2 regions of the Bradyrhizobium sp. BR 1432 genome follow, and region 2 is predicted to be linked to the other one. Evidence: riboswitches for the same ligand, from Rfam matches in the RefSeq annotation. Region 2 holds a riboswitch; the other holds the start of a gene.
What was found. A riboswitch is a leader RNA that binds a small molecule or an ion and turns the genes downstream of it on or off. The one in region 2 is predicted to bind cobalamin.

Region 1 (7,250 bases), 7.7 Mb from region 2:
CGTCACGCCGCGCCTGCATAACGCCGCTTAAGAGACGAGCGAAGGGCGGCCGGCGCGGCCGCCCTTCGCACTCGCGATGCTCACGCTCTCCCTGATAGGCATCGGTTGCGGCGATCCCGGGCAGCTCACGCGCGCCGCGATCCAAGCCATCAACGCCGCCGATCTCGTCCTGATCCCGCGCAAGGGGACGGCGAAATCCGATCTTGCGGATCTGCGGCGGACGATCTGCGCGAACGTGCTCACCAGCGCGAGCACCCGCATCGCCGAGTTCGACTTGCCAATGCGTGACGCGGCTGAGGCGGACTACCGCAAGGGCGTGGACGATTGGCACGATGCCGTGGCCGCGATCTGGTCGCAAACGATCGCAAATCATCTCGCCGGCGAGGGCAAGGTTGCGCTGCTGATCTGGGGCGATCCTTCGCTCTATGACTCCTCGCTGCGAATTGCGCGGCGATTGAATCCGTTGCCTGATATCGAGGTCGTGCCCGGCATCACCTCGATTCAGGCGCTGTGCGCAGCGCATGCGCTGCCGCTCAACGACATCGGCGAGCCGTTCCTGGTCACGACGGGGCGGCGCTTGCGCGAAGGCGGCTGGCCGCAAGGCGTCGATACCGTAGCGGTGATGCTCGACGGCGGCACGGCGTTCCAATCGCTCGATCCCGCCGGGCTTCAGATCTGGTGGGGCGCCTATCTCGGCATGCCCGATCAGATCGTCATGTCCGGCGCGCTGGCCGAAGTGGGCTCGCGTATTGTCGCAATGCGGCAAGAGGCGCGCGAGCGGCATGGCTGGATCATGGACAGCTACATTCTCAAGCGCACGCGTTAAGCGAGGCAGCATGCTCCCCGAATGGGTCTACCAAGAGTGCCCCGAGATCTCCGCGCATCATCGCGAGGCAGCCATCGCGCGGCAGACGCAACTGACAAAGCCGACCGGCGCGCTCGGCCGGCTCGAGCAACTGGCGATAGAGCTTGCGGGCCTGCAAGCGACGGAATCTCCTCGTGCCGCGCGCGTGCCGATCATCGTCTTCGCCGGTGATCACGGCATCGTCGCGCAGGGCGTGTCGGCCTATCCGCAAGCCGTGACGATCGCGATGATGGCGAATTTTGCCTCCGGCGGCGCCGCGATCTCGGTGCTGGCGCGTGAGCTTGGCTCCAGCCTGGAGGTGGTCGACACCGGCACGTTGGCGCAGGAGGAGATGGCGGGAATCGTCACCGACAAGCCGCGCTCTGGCACGCGCGACTTCAGCGTGGAAGCTGCGCTTGAACCTGCGGAACTGGCATTCGCGTTTGAGGCCGGTCAGCGCGCGGTTGCGCGCGCAGCAGCCAATCAGCCCGATCTGCTGATTTTCGGCGAGATGGGCATCGGCAATACCACGACCTCGGCGGCGATTGCGGCGAGCCTGCTCGGCATCAGTGCCGAGGAGATCGCCGGCAGCGGCACCGGCGTCGACGCGGCCGGCCGCGCCCACAAGGCGCGGGTGATCGATGCCGCGATTGCGCGCCATGGCATTGCGGGGGCTTCGCCCGAAAACATCCTGTGTGCCGTCGGCGGTCTCGAGATCGCGGCGATCTCAGGCGCGATCATCGCGGCTGCGCAACGCCGCATCCCTGTATTGATCGACGGCTTCATCGTGTCGGTGGCGGCGCTGGCGGCGGTGCGGATCAACCCGTCGTGCCGGCCGTTCCTGCTGCCGTCGCATCAATCGGCAGAGCAGGGGCATCGGCTGGTGCTGCGTGCGCTGAACGTGCAGCCGCTGATCAGCCTCGATCTCCGGCTTGGGGAGGGATCGGGCGCCGCGATCGCGCTGCCGCTGGTGCGGTCGGCCTGCGCGCTCCACAACGGCATGGCGACGTTTGCGCAGGCCAATGTACCGGATCGCCCTAGCTGATCCGGCTCAGGCCAACCGCTGATTGACGGAAACGACGCGCCACCCGGTGGCGAGCCGGTCGATCCGGGTCAGCGACAGCGGATCGATCACGAAGCGCAAGGCGGCTTGCGGTGTCAGATCCAGCGCGATGCAGAGCGCAGCGCGGATCGTGCCGGAATGCACGACGAGCGCTGCGGAGCCCGCGCCGATCCGCGAGAGCCCCAGCCGGACGCGCGCGACCTGATCCTCAAAGCTCTCGCCGCCCGGCGGACGTCCGCGCGCCGGATCGCTCCAGAATTGCGCATAGGCCTCGTCGCCAGCCGCGCCGATGTCGTCATGCCGACGGCCGGTCCATGCGCCAAAATCCTGTTCACTGAATTCAGGCATCAACTTGGGCGCGAGTCCCAGCGCCTGCGCGGTCTCGACCGTGCGCCGCGACGGGCTGGCATAGCTCGCAGCGTCTGGCGGCAAGCACTGCCGCAGTACCTGCAATTGCGCGCGATCGCCGAGATCAGCCGGCGCGTCAGCCGCATGGATCGTCCCCGCGACGCCGTCGACTGGCGCATGCCGTATCAGCCAGAGGAAGGTCTCGCCTTCCATGCTCATCTCCGAGGAAGTTGGTTGCTGTGGCAATAACGCCGCAGCTTGCACATTGACTCTGTCTTGATCGTAATCCTAGATGGCTTCGACGGTTTCCCCGAGAGGGGATGAAAAGGGAATGCGGTGCGGGGAATTTGTCCCCAATGCCGCGGCTGCCCCCGCAACTGTAAGCGGTGAATCCTTCGTCAGAAGCCACTGGGTCCTCGGTCCCGGGAAGGCGACGAAGCGGTCACGACCCGCGAGCCAGGAGACCTGCCGTCAGCCGTGGTCACACGCGAAGATGTCGGTCGGGGAGTACAGACATTCGGCTTCATCGGACGGCTGACAGGCCCAGGGTGAGACCTCGTTCGCTGTGACGTGCCACTGACGTCATACCGAGGTTTCGAACTGTGTCTTCCACCCGCATTGTACGACCGCGCCGCTTCCTGCTTGCCTCCGCAGCTCTTACGTCACTAGCCGCCGCCGATGTATCTGCCGCGCTAGCGCAGCAGGCCGGCGAACCCCTGCCGCCGGTCGAGGTGTCGCCGGCGCAATCCCGCAAGCAGGCCAAGCCGGCGGGCCGGGAGGCGCAGAGCGCTCGCCGTGCAGCTGCACGCAGACCGGCGGCCGCATCTGCAGCGCCCAAGCCCGTCGTGCCGACCGCCGCGGCACCAACGCCGCTCAACAGCAATGCCGTGGCCGAAAGCGCCTCGCGACTCGGCCTCACCGTGCGCGAGACGCCGGCGACCGTCGAGGTGATCTCGGCCGCGACGATGCGCGAGCAGGGCTATCGCACCGTATCGGAGGTGGCGCAGGGCGCAGTCGGTGTCACCTCCGGCGACAATCCGGCTGAACCTTCGGCCTTCTCCATGCGCGGCTTCACCAACAGCCAGATCAACACGCTCTACAACGGCATCAAGATCGGTCCGCAGAACATGACCTCGCGGATCGCGGATACCGCCAATCTCGAGGCGGTGGAATTCCTGAAGGGTCCGGCTTCGCTGATCTCGGGCGAGGGCGCCGCCGGCGGCGCCATCAACTTCGTCACCAAGCAGCCGCATACCGGACCGATCCGGAATGAAGCTGACTTCTCCTGGGATTCCCTGAACTCGTTCCGCGCCCATTACGGCTCCGGCGGCAGCACCAACGTGCAGGGGCTGGACTATCGCTTTGACATCAGCCGTTCCACGCTCAACGGCTTTGCCGACGATACCAATGTCAAGATGTTCGGCACGTCCGGCCAGCTCAACTACCGCATCTCCGACAGCCTCAAGGTCTGGGGCGCGATCGAATATCGGGAGGATCGCTCGAAGGCCTATTGGGGCGCGCCGCTGGTGCCGATCGCCTTCAGCGGCTCGCATGCGACGAGCGGCATCGTCTCCGGCAATTACGTCTCGAACTACAACGGAACCAATCTCGGTGCCGTCACCATCGATGATCGTACCTTCAACACCAATTACAACGTCCTCGACAACCGCAACGTCGCCCAGGAGGTCTGGCTGCGCGGCGGCTTCGAGCTCAAGCTGGCGCCTGACCTGACGCTGAAGAGTCAGGCCTATGGCTATGGTGCAGAACGGACCTGGTTCAACAACGAGATCGAGGCGTTCAATTCCACAACGAACATGGTCGATCGTGAACGCTTCTATGTCGCGCACAGCCAGCGGCTGGTGGGCAACGTCACCGACCTGATCTGGGACGCGAACATCGCAGGCTTCGACAACCGGCTGGTCACGACGCTCTCGTCAAGCTATCTCGACTTCGTCAGGCCGGGCGCGGCAAACTTCCCCGGCGATTCCGTTTCGCTCGTCGATCCCAACCGCGGCTTTTACGGCCCGCTCACGATCCAGCAGCAGACCGCGCGCATCGACAACGAGGCGCTGTCGTTCGAGGACCGGCTGAAGCTGACGCAGACTTTCGCGCTAATCGGTGGCCTGCGCGTCGAGCACATCGGGCTCGACCGCAATTCGACCGACCCCGCCGGGCTTGTGAAAGCCGGCTTCCCGTTCACGAAAGACTGGGCGCCGGTGACGGGGCGCATCGGCTACACTTGGGAGGCCGTGCCCGGCCTGACCTTCTTCAGCCAGTACGCCACCGGCGCAGACATCTCCGCCAACAACATCTTCCTGCTCGGGCCGACCCAGCCGCTCGACCTGACCACCGCGCGCACCTATGAGACCGGCCTCAAGCACCTGTTCTGGGACAACCGGGCGGAGTGGTCGTTTTCCGCCTACGACATCGTGCGCAAGAACGTCTATGCCGCAGCCGGCGGCATGCAGCTCAACATCGCCGGGCGGCAGGAGTCGAAGGGCGTGGAGCTCGCGGCGGCCGTTCGCCCGATCGAGCCCCTGCGTCTCTGGGGCAACATCGCCTATGTCGATGCGCACTATGCCGACTACAATTTTGTCGGTGGCTCGTTCTCCGGCAATACGCCGCCGAACGTGCCGCGCATCGTGGCCAATGCCGGCGCATCCTGGCGCTTCTTCACGCCCTGGCCGGTGGAGCTCGGCATCACCGGCCGTCATGTCGGCGACCGTTACAACACCGATGCCAACGTGGTGACGATGAAGGCCTATACCGTCGCCGACGTCTATGCCTTCGTCGACATCCCCAAGACGGTCTTCAATGCCGTCGACCAGGCTCGCTTGACCTTTCGGGTGCGCAACTTCACCGACAAGCGCTATGCGATCTGGGGCGACCCGTTCTATCCCGACCAGATCCTGCTCGGCGCACCGCGGACCTATGAAATCTCGGCCGCGTTCAAATGGTAGGGCGGTGACCGCATGATTGGCGCGATCGTCCTGTTGCACCGCTGGCTCGGGATCGCGTTCTGCCTGCTGTTCGCGATGTGGTTCGCGAGCGGAATCGTGATGCACTTCGTTCCGTTTCCGTCGCTCACAGAAGCGGAGCGATTTGCCGGACTCGCGCCGGTGAATCGCGGAGAGGTGAAGATTACGGTTGCGGATGCGGTCGCTACGAGCGGGATCGCGGATGCCACGCGCGTTCGGCTGATCCAGCGGAGTGACGGCGCGGTCTACATCGTCTCGGGTCCATCGCGTCAGCGCGCGATCCGTGCGGCCGACGGGAACGACGCGTCGATGAAATCCGCTGACGTCGCACTGGCTATTGCGCAGGCTCATGCGCGCCAGCGCGAGATCGATGCCTCGCATGCGACGATTGTCGGCCGTGCGGATTACGATCAGTGGAGCGTGCCGAACGGCTTCGATCGTCATCGACCGCTGTTTCGCGTTGCCCTCGGCGATGCCGCCGGGACGGAGGTCTATGTCTCGTCGCCGACCGGCGAGATCGTGCTTGATACGACGCGCAGCGAGCGCGGCTGGAATCTTGTCGGCAGCGTGCTGCACTGGATCTATCCGACCATCCTGCGCAGCAATTGGTCCCTGTGGGACCGCGTGGTCTGGACCTTGGTGCTGCTGGCCCTGATCGCGGCTGTGCTGGGCGCCGTGCTCGGGATCGCGCGGATCAGGATTTCCAAGAGGCAAATCTCCACACCTTACCGTGGCTGGCATGCGCTGCATCACCTCATTGGCCTCGCAGCGACGGTCTTCGTGCTGACCTGGATCTTCAGCGGCTGGCTCTCGATGGATCACGGCCGGCTGTTCTCGCGCGGCCAGTTGACGCCGGCAGAGGCCGGCCTGATGAACGCCGCGCCGGATTGGCGGGAGGCCCCATCGCTCGATCGGCAACCGATATCTCCCGCGGCGCGCGAGGCCGAATGGTTCGCCTTCAACGGCAAAGTCTATCGGCGCGATCGGGTCGCCCTCGGCCGTCAGACCTTGAGCAGGAGAGGGGATGCGCCGCGCGATGGACTGGCGGGATTCCTTGATGTGCACGAGATTCAGGCTCTGACGGGGCGCTTTGCAGTCGGCTGCGGCCTACCGTCCGTCCTTCCTGATAGCGACGACTACCCCGCGCCATCCACAACGCCGGGTGCACCGGTCTACCGCTCGCGCTGTGACGGCGACCTCTGGTTCGACATCGATGGCGGCGACGGCGGCGTGCTGCAAAGACTGGATCCGTCGCGGCGCGCCTACCGCTGGCTTTACAGCGCGTTGCACACGCTCGACTTCCCGGTCTTGCTGGCCCACCCGCGGCTGCGTGATGTGGTGATCGTCAGCCTCTGCACGCTCGGGCTGACCTTCTCCATCACCGGCATCGTCATCGGCTGGCGGCGCTTGCGGTCGTCGCTGGCAGCCTGAATTAAGGCGCAACTGCGGCTCGATACGGTCGGGTCGGCAGATCAGCAATGCCTTGCCCTATCGTCATTGACGCCTTTTCGCCGGCCGCCTTTCGGTGTAGCTCTGCGCTCGCTCGAAGCGGCGGCAGCAACCCGTCGAAGACCGAAAATCATGCAGGAGGCAGCAAGGATGTACCCGAAAGTTCAGATGTTCATCGCCGGCGAGTGGACCGACGGCACGTCCGGCAAGTCGGAGGACATCCTCAATCCCGCCACCGGCCAGCCGATCGGCAAGACCCCGCACGCCTCGCGTGCGGACCTCGACCGCGCGCTGGAGGCGGCCAGGGCCGGCTTCGAGGTCTGGCGCAAGACCTCGCCGTTCGACCGCTACAAGCTGATGCGGAAAGCGGCCGACATCATCCGCTCGCGCGCCGCCGAGATCGCGCCGGTGATGACCATGGAGCAGGGCAAGCCGGTGGTCGAAGCCCAGGGCGAGACCATGCTGGCCGGCGACCTCATCGACTGGTTCTCAGAGGAGGCCCGCCGCGCCTATGGCCGTATCGTGCCGCCGCGGATGGGCAACGTCTCCCAGCTCGTGACCAAGGAGC
Region 2 (7,250 bases):
GCGGAGAGTTGACGAGCTTGCCGGCTACAGCGCCGTTCAGCTCGACCTGCTTTGAAGTTGCCCACTGGATGAACAGCCAGGCTGCACCCTTCTTCCGGGAAGCAGCGTTCATCGCAAGAGACCAGATCCAGATGTTGGATTCAAAATTCTTGCTGTTCGGAGCCCGCAACGGAGGCGCGAATGCGATCTTGCCTGAGGCGGGCTTGCCAGCCACATCATTCCAAAAGCCAAACATGTTAGAGTCGATCGCCATCGCGGTGCGTCCTGAATTGATGCCATCGACGACCTGGTACCAGTTGTCGTTGGCGAAGGACGGAGCTGCGCATTTCTTGATCATGTCCACATAGTCCTTGTGGAACGCGATCGAACTCGGGTGAGTCCAGGCCTGTGTCGAGCTTTCCGTCCTTGACGATGAAATCATGCACGCCGTAGGACCTGGCAATCGAGATCGCAGCGGTGTGAATGCTGCTCCAAAACCGCACACCGCGCACGCCCAAAGGTGTGATCGCGGGGTCCGCAGCCTTGAGTTTCTCGCACGCGAGGGACATCTGCGGCGGAGTTGTTGGAACCGTGACGCCATGCTTCTCGAGGATGTCTTTGCGGTAGAACAGCTGAATATTCTCAAAGCCGTGTGGGATGGCCCACACCTGCCCGCTTCCCGGCTCGATCTGCCCTTCCTTGACCTTCCAGGTCAGTGCATCCCGCAATGCAGGGAAGAAATCTTTGTAGTCGTACCCGGCCGCGGTGAGTTTCGGATCGTTCAGATAACGGTCGAGTGGCTCGAGCAATTGGCCTGGCGCAAGATCCCAGGCCGGTTGAATGCCCGTGCCTACGACGTCCCAGCTCGGCGATTTTGTGCTGAGCTGGATGGTCAGCTTATTCCAATAGGCATCGTCCGGATAAAGCTCGGGCGTCACCTTGATGCCGGTGAGTTTCTCGAATTCTGGCAACTGGGCTGCGACCGCATCGGCATAGGGATGAATGTCGTAGGCCCAGACGATCGAAGTGCCCTCGAACTGGCGCCAGTTGATGTCGTCCGCCTTGGCTTGGCTGATGACTGTTCCGGCCAGAAGCGTGGAGCAGATAAGAGCCTTTTTGACAAAATTGGCCGAATGGCCGCGCAAAACGGCGAGCGTCCTTGGCATGATTCCCTCCGACATGGGCTCTTTGGCCCGCAAACCACGCGCCCCTCCTCTTGCAGAGGCCGCAGTAAGTGAAAGCTAGCCGCCGTTCTCAACCGTAAGCGGCCTTTCCAGACGAAGGTTGGGTAAGTTTGGGTAATGTGAGAATGGCTTGCGAACGACGTCTTGGATCGGTAGGCGCGGCTTTAGCGGGTCGCAATGCCGGCCCTCACAATAGCGAACCGTCTGAGCGGCAAACCGGGATTCTTCGCAGCCTGAATAGTCCAAGGGCGCGAACCCGCGCAGCTCTACCGCAAGGAAAACGGCAGAATGGTTAAATTCCATTCGTGGCCACTACAATAAACGCGAGAGTCTATGGCCGCCGTCGAGGTATTCTCAGCCTAGCTGAGGCACATGCGTGATCGCTGCAGCAGGACGTCGCATCATCGTTCTTATTATCGTTTATGCATCCCGGAAAAAGCCGTGCCCCTGCAAGATCGGCAACAGCTCGTGGTGACTGCGAATGATGTAGTCCGGTTCTGCTGCCTGCAATCGCGAATCGGAGACAAATCCGCCGGTAATGGACACGCTTATGAGCCCGAGGTCGCGAGCAATATTCGTTTCGACTGGCATATCGCCGATGATGAAGGTCGCCTGTGGCTTCAGGTCGTTCTCTTGCATATAGCGACGAAGCCGCTCACCTTTGCTCGTTGACTTGAACTGCGCCGCGCGGCTTTCAAAAGCGATCACCTCGTTAATGTAGTCATTGATTCCAAGCCTTCGCAATTGCGATTGGAGAGGCTCGACGACATGGTTGCTTACGATGATGGACGAAGCGTCTCGCTCGCGCGCCATTTCCAGAATTCTACGAGCGCCCTCGCGCAGGTCAGCTTTGCTCGCAAACTGTTCGTAGGTGTCGTGAAACATTGCACCCGCATCTCGATCTACGTCGGCAATTTCCGATTCCGACATTCCCAGACTGCGATACAGGATAGAAAGTGGGACGTCGCAATGGTTCCGAAACGTATCCATATCGATAGTTGTGCGGCCGAAGCGATCCAGTATTGCATTTGTCGTCTGCAGTAGCATGTGCGCATCGTCGAGCAGCGTGCCGTTCCAGTCAAAGACAAGAATAGGTTTCATGATTCGACCTTAAGCAGGGATGGATCGGCGCATGGAAAAGATCCGCCATTGAATCGCGGTTTTGCCCTTCTGCGGTTCGCATCTCGACGTGGACGATGAGAAATCGATGCCATCATGCCCGCACAGTCACGACGACACGGGAATTAGCAAGCGCAGATGGGGTGCGGGTTAAAGGCGAAGGAAACGCGCCGGCAACGTCCGACATGCTAATCTTCTTGTTGAGGAGCCCAGCGTCGGAGGGAGAATAAGTTCGGCCTAGGCTACGTGAACACATCGTCTGACAATCTCAAGCAAGCGTCGTACCAGTGCATAAACGAAGTGACTCGACCCATCTCACCGGTCATCACCTGAAAAACACGACAGGCTTGTGAAGCAGCAGTGATCTCTCGTCGAAGTCGCAACACATTGTCTGGAACGCGACATTGGTACTAAATAGCCAGGCTTTGGCGGTTCGTGGTTATCCCGACCCTACGGAGTCCTCCCAAACTTCGCTGTAAGCTTGGAGAGGAGAGAGCCAATTCGTGGCCGAGTTGCAACGCGGCTGCGCAAGCCTGGCCGCTCTCTCGGTATCGAATGAGAACGCCCATCGGATCAGGAGGTCAGAAGCAGGCGCCCGTGAGATTTCAGCATTCCACGAGCAAGTCCGCGCCGGCACCTTCATCAGGTGTTGACAGCGCGTCCCGGACATCACTAGATATAGGCGTCACGGTTCTACTGAATCGCAAGATTTAGTGGCTAAGAGGGAAGCCGGTGAACTGCGCCTTGTGCGCGGAATTCCGGCGCTGCCCCCGCAACTGTCAGCAGCGAGCTGCTTCCGAACGACGTCACTGGTGCGACTGCGCCGGGAAGACAGGAAGTGCAACGACCTGCAAGCCAGGAGACCTGCCGTGACGGTCAGAACGTCCACGGGCGGGGTGTCCCGGCGGTCGCTTGCATGCACCGTCCGGCAACTCCACTGCCGGCGTTTCTGCAGCGCCCTCCCTACAGCCCCGTTCAAACACAACACGCATCACGGGGCCTATTGATGTCACTGAACCTGCACGACGCGGACAATGCGTCCGCTCCCATTTTCCAGTCGCGTCCTCAATCGCTCGCGCCAAGCGAGCCGACCATGCAGATCATCCGCCGTAACGGCAAGGTGACCACGTTTGACTCCGCCAAGATTGCGGTGGCCATGACCAAGGCCTTTCTGGCCGTCGAAGGCACCACGGCGGCCGCCTCGCGTCGCGTGCATGAGAGCGTTGAGCAATTGACCGCCGAGGTCGTCGCAGCGCTGATGCGGCGCGCGGGCGAAGGACGCACCTTCCACATCGAGGATGTGCAGGATCAGGTCGAACTCGCCTTGATGCGTAGTGAGAACCACAAGGTCGCGCGCGCCTATGTGTTGTATCGCGAAGAGCGCGCGCGTCAGCGCGCCGAGGACGCAGCCGCGCAGCCGACGCCCGCCGGCGCTCCGGCCCTTCACGTCACGTTGGCGGATGGTTCACGTGTCGGGCTGGATACCAACCGCCTTGCGCTTATCATTGGCGAAGCCTGCGCCGGCCTCGATGGCGTCTCTGTCGAGCCCGTGCTGGCCGAGACCACCCGCAATCTGTACGACGGTATCAGCCAGGACGAGCTGGCGCTGGCTTCGATCATGGCAGCGCGCACGCTGGTCGAGCACGAGCCAAATTATGCTTACGTCAGCGCGCGCTTGCTGCTTGACAAGCTCCGCGGCGAGGTGCTCTCGCACGTCTATGGCGTTGCCACGTCGGCCTCGCAGGCCGACATGGCGACACGCTATGCCGAATACTTTCCGGCCTATGTGAAGGTCGGGATCGCCGCCGAGCTGCTCGATCCAGAACTCGCCCGCTTCGATCTCCAGAGCATCACGGCAGCGCTGAAGCCGGAACGAGACCTGAACTTCCAGTTCCTCGGCCTTCAGACGCTTTACGACCGCTATTTCCTGCATCAGCACGGCAAACGGATCGAGCTGCCGCAGGCCTTCTTCATGCGGGTTGCGATGGGGCTGGCGCTGCGCGAGATCGATCGCGAGGCAAAGGCGATCGAGTTCTACGATCTCTTGTCTTCGTTCGACTTCATGGCCTCGACACCCACGCTGTTCAATTCCGGCACGCTGCGTCCGCAGTTGTCGTCCTGCTTCCTCACCACGGTCTGCGATGACCTCGACGGCATTTTCAAGTCGATCAAGGACAATGCGCTGCTCGCCAAATATTCGGGTGGCCTCGGCAATGACTGGACGCCAGTTCGCGGGTTAGGCGCTCACATCAAGGGCACCAATGGCGAGAGCCAGGGTATCATCCCGTTCCTCAAAGTCGCCAACGACACCGCGATCGCCGTCAACCAGGGTGGAAAGCGCAAGGGCGCCGTCTGCGCTTACCTTGAGACCTGGCACATCGACATCGAGGAATTCCTCGACCTTCGCAAGAACACCGGCGACGACCGCCGCCGCACCCACGACATGAACACTGCCAACTGGGTGCCGGACCTATTCATGCAGCGCGTCGATGCCGACGGCGAGTGGACGCTATTCTCGCCGGACGAGACGCCAGACCTGCATGATCTCTACGGCGAGGCATTCAGGACGGCGTACGAAGCCTATGAAGCCAAAGCCAAGGCCGGTGGCATGCGGCTCTTCAAGACGGTACGGGCCAGCGACCTCTGGCGTCGCATGCTGACCATGCTATTCGAGACCGGCCATCCCTGGATTGCTTTCAAAGATCCTTGCAACCTCCGCTCGCCACAGCGCCACATGGGCGTGATCCATTCCTCGAATCTCTGTACCGAGATCACGCTGAACACTTCGGCCGACGAAGTCGCCGTTTGCAATCTCGGCTCCGTCAATGTGCTTAATCATGTCGGCCCCGACGGCATCGACCAGGCCAAGCTGAAGCGGACGGTGACGACCGCCGTGCGGATGCTCGACAACGTCATCGACATCAATTTCTACACCATTCCGGAGGCGCGCCGCTCCAACATGCGCCACCGGCCGGTCGGTCTCGGCCTGATGGGCTTCCAGGAGGCGCTTCAGGTCCAGCGCATCCCGATCGCGTCGGATCGGGCGGTCACGTTCGCGGATATCAGCATGGAGGCAATCTCTTTCCACGCCATCGAGGCGTCGTCCGATCTCGCTACCGAGCGCGGACGCTACCCGAGCTTCGAGGGCTCACTCTGGTCGAAAGGTATTTTGCCGCTCGACTCTATCCAACTGCTGAACGATGCACGCGGTGGACTCGATGTCGACCGCTCCTCGACGCTGGACTGGGAGCGCCTGCGCAAGAAGGTCGTCGCTGGCGGCATGCGCAATTCCAACGTCATGGCAATCGCGCCGACGGCGACGATCTCCAACATCTGCGGCGTGTCGCAGTCGATCGAGCCAAACTATCAAAACCTCTTCGTCAAATCGAACATGTCCGGGAACTTCACGGTCGTGAACGAGCTTCTGGTCCGCGATCTCAAAGCCCGCGGCCTATGGGATGAGGTGATGGTCTCCGACCTGAAATATTTCGACGGCAGCGTCGGCCGGATCGATCGGGTGCCCGACGATCTCAAGCATCTCTATGCGACAGCCTTCGAGGTCGACAGCTCCTGGCTGATCGAAGCGGCTGCGCGCCGGCAAAAATGGATCGACCAGTCGCAGTCGCTCAACCTCTACATCGCCAATCCATCTGGCAAGAAACTCGATGCACTTTACCGCTTGGCTTGGCGCCGTGGATTGAAGACGACCTACTATCTGCGATCTCACAGTGCCACCCACGTCGAAAAATCGACCCTGAAGGGCACTGACGGCAAGCTCAATGCCGTGTCCGCCTCGGCCGCGATCTCGTACGCGCCGATCGTGGTCCCCGAGCCGGACTTCGACGGCATGAAAGCCTGCCGGATCACCGATCCCGAATGCGAAACCTGCCAGTAAGGAGATGACGATGCTCGATTGGTCCAATACCGAAACGATCGCTGCGGCGGCTCCCGCCGTCTCAAGCCTCACCACCACGCGGCCTCCACAGAATCGGCTCAAGCACGAGCCGGCCAATCCGACCGGCCTCGGCGAGATTGACCGTGCTGGCGGCCGCGTGTCGGTCGATGAGAAGCGGATGATCAACTGCCGCGCAGACGTCAACCAGCTCCTGCCGCTGAAGTACAAATGGGCCTGGGAGAAATATCTCTCTGCTTGCAACAATCACTGGATGCCGACCGAAGTCTCGATGCAGTCTGATATAGCTTTGTGGAAGTCGCGCAACGGGCTGACGGAGGATGAGCGGCGCATGATAAAGCGCAATCTCGGCTTCTTCGCAGCTTCGGAATCGCTCGTCGCCAACAACATCGTGCTGGCAATCTACCGTCACCTCACCAACCCCGAGTGTCGGCAGTACCTCTTGCGGCAGGCGTTCGAGGAGGCGGTCCACACCCACACCTTCCAGTACATCGTCGATAGCCTTGGCCTGGACGAGGGTGAGCTGTTCAGACATGTACCGCGAGATACCCTCGATCACCGACAAGGCGGCTTGGGCGCTCAAGCACACGCAGCACCTCGGCGACCCGTTGTTCGAGACCGGGACGCCGGACAATGGCCGCGCCTTCCTGCGCGATCTCGTTGCCTTCTACGTCGTGTTCGAAGGCATGTGGTTCTACACCGGATTTGCTCAGATTTTGTCGCTTGGCCGCCGCAACAAGATGGTCGGCATCGCCGAACAGTATCAGTACATCCTGCGCGACGAGAGCATTCACCTGAATTTCGGTATAGATGTCATCAACCAGATCAAGATCGAGAATCCGCACCTATGGACACCCGCATTACAGGATGAGGTCCGCGGCATGCTTCGTGACGCAACTGAGCTCGAAGCCGCTTACGGGCGCGATACGATGCCGCGTGGGTTCCTTGGCCTGAATTCGGCTCTCTGTGAGCAGTACATGCACTTCATCGCGAACCGGCGCTGCGCGCAGCTCGGACTTTCGCCTGTATTCGCCGAAGTCGAGAACCCGTTCCCC

Region 1: it holds a riboswitch for cobalamin, as region 2 does, so the genes downstream of both, ACSKB8_RS38015 (TonB-dependent receptor) here and ACSKB8_RS01055 (ribonucleoside-diphosphate reductase subunit alpha) in region 2, are expected to answer to the same signal.

The regions. Positions count from the first base shown of each region.
Region 1 covers NZ_JBPUGF010000003.1:7,827,471-7,834,720, reverse strand. Annotated here, with positions in the region: gene ACSKB8_RS38035 (energy-coupling factor ABC transporter permease) at 1-31, shown strand, start outside; gene cobF (precorrin-6A synthase (deacetylating)) at 77-826, shown strand; gene cobT (nicotinate-nucleotide--dimethylbenzimidazole phosphoribosyltransferase) at 837-1,889, shown strand; gene ACSKB8_RS38020 (histidine phosphatase family protein) at 1,896-2,468, opposite strand; cobalamin riboswitch at 2,541-2,742, shown strand; gene ACSKB8_RS38015 (TonB-dependent receptor) at 2,858-5,215, shown strand; gene ACSKB8_RS38010 (PepSY domain-containing protein) at 5,228-6,664, shown strand; gene ACSKB8_RS38005 (NAD-dependent succinate-semialdehyde dehydrogenase) at 6,833-7,250, shown strand, end outside.
Region 2 covers NZ_JBPUGF010000003.1:166,228-173,477, forward strand. Annotated here, with positions in the region: gene ACSKB8_RS01040 (extracellular solute-binding protein) at 1-337, opposite strand, end outside; gene ACSKB8_RS01045 (ABC transporter substrate-binding protein) at 237-1,145, opposite strand; gene ACSKB8_RS01050 (HAD family hydrolase) at 1,584-2,264, opposite strand; cobalamin riboswitch at 2,954-3,168, shown strand; gene ACSKB8_RS01055 (ribonucleoside-diphosphate reductase subunit alpha) at 3,289-6,177, shown strand; partial or broken gene ACSKB8_RS01060 (ribonucleotide-diphosphate reductase subunit beta) at 6,188-7,250, shown strand, end outside.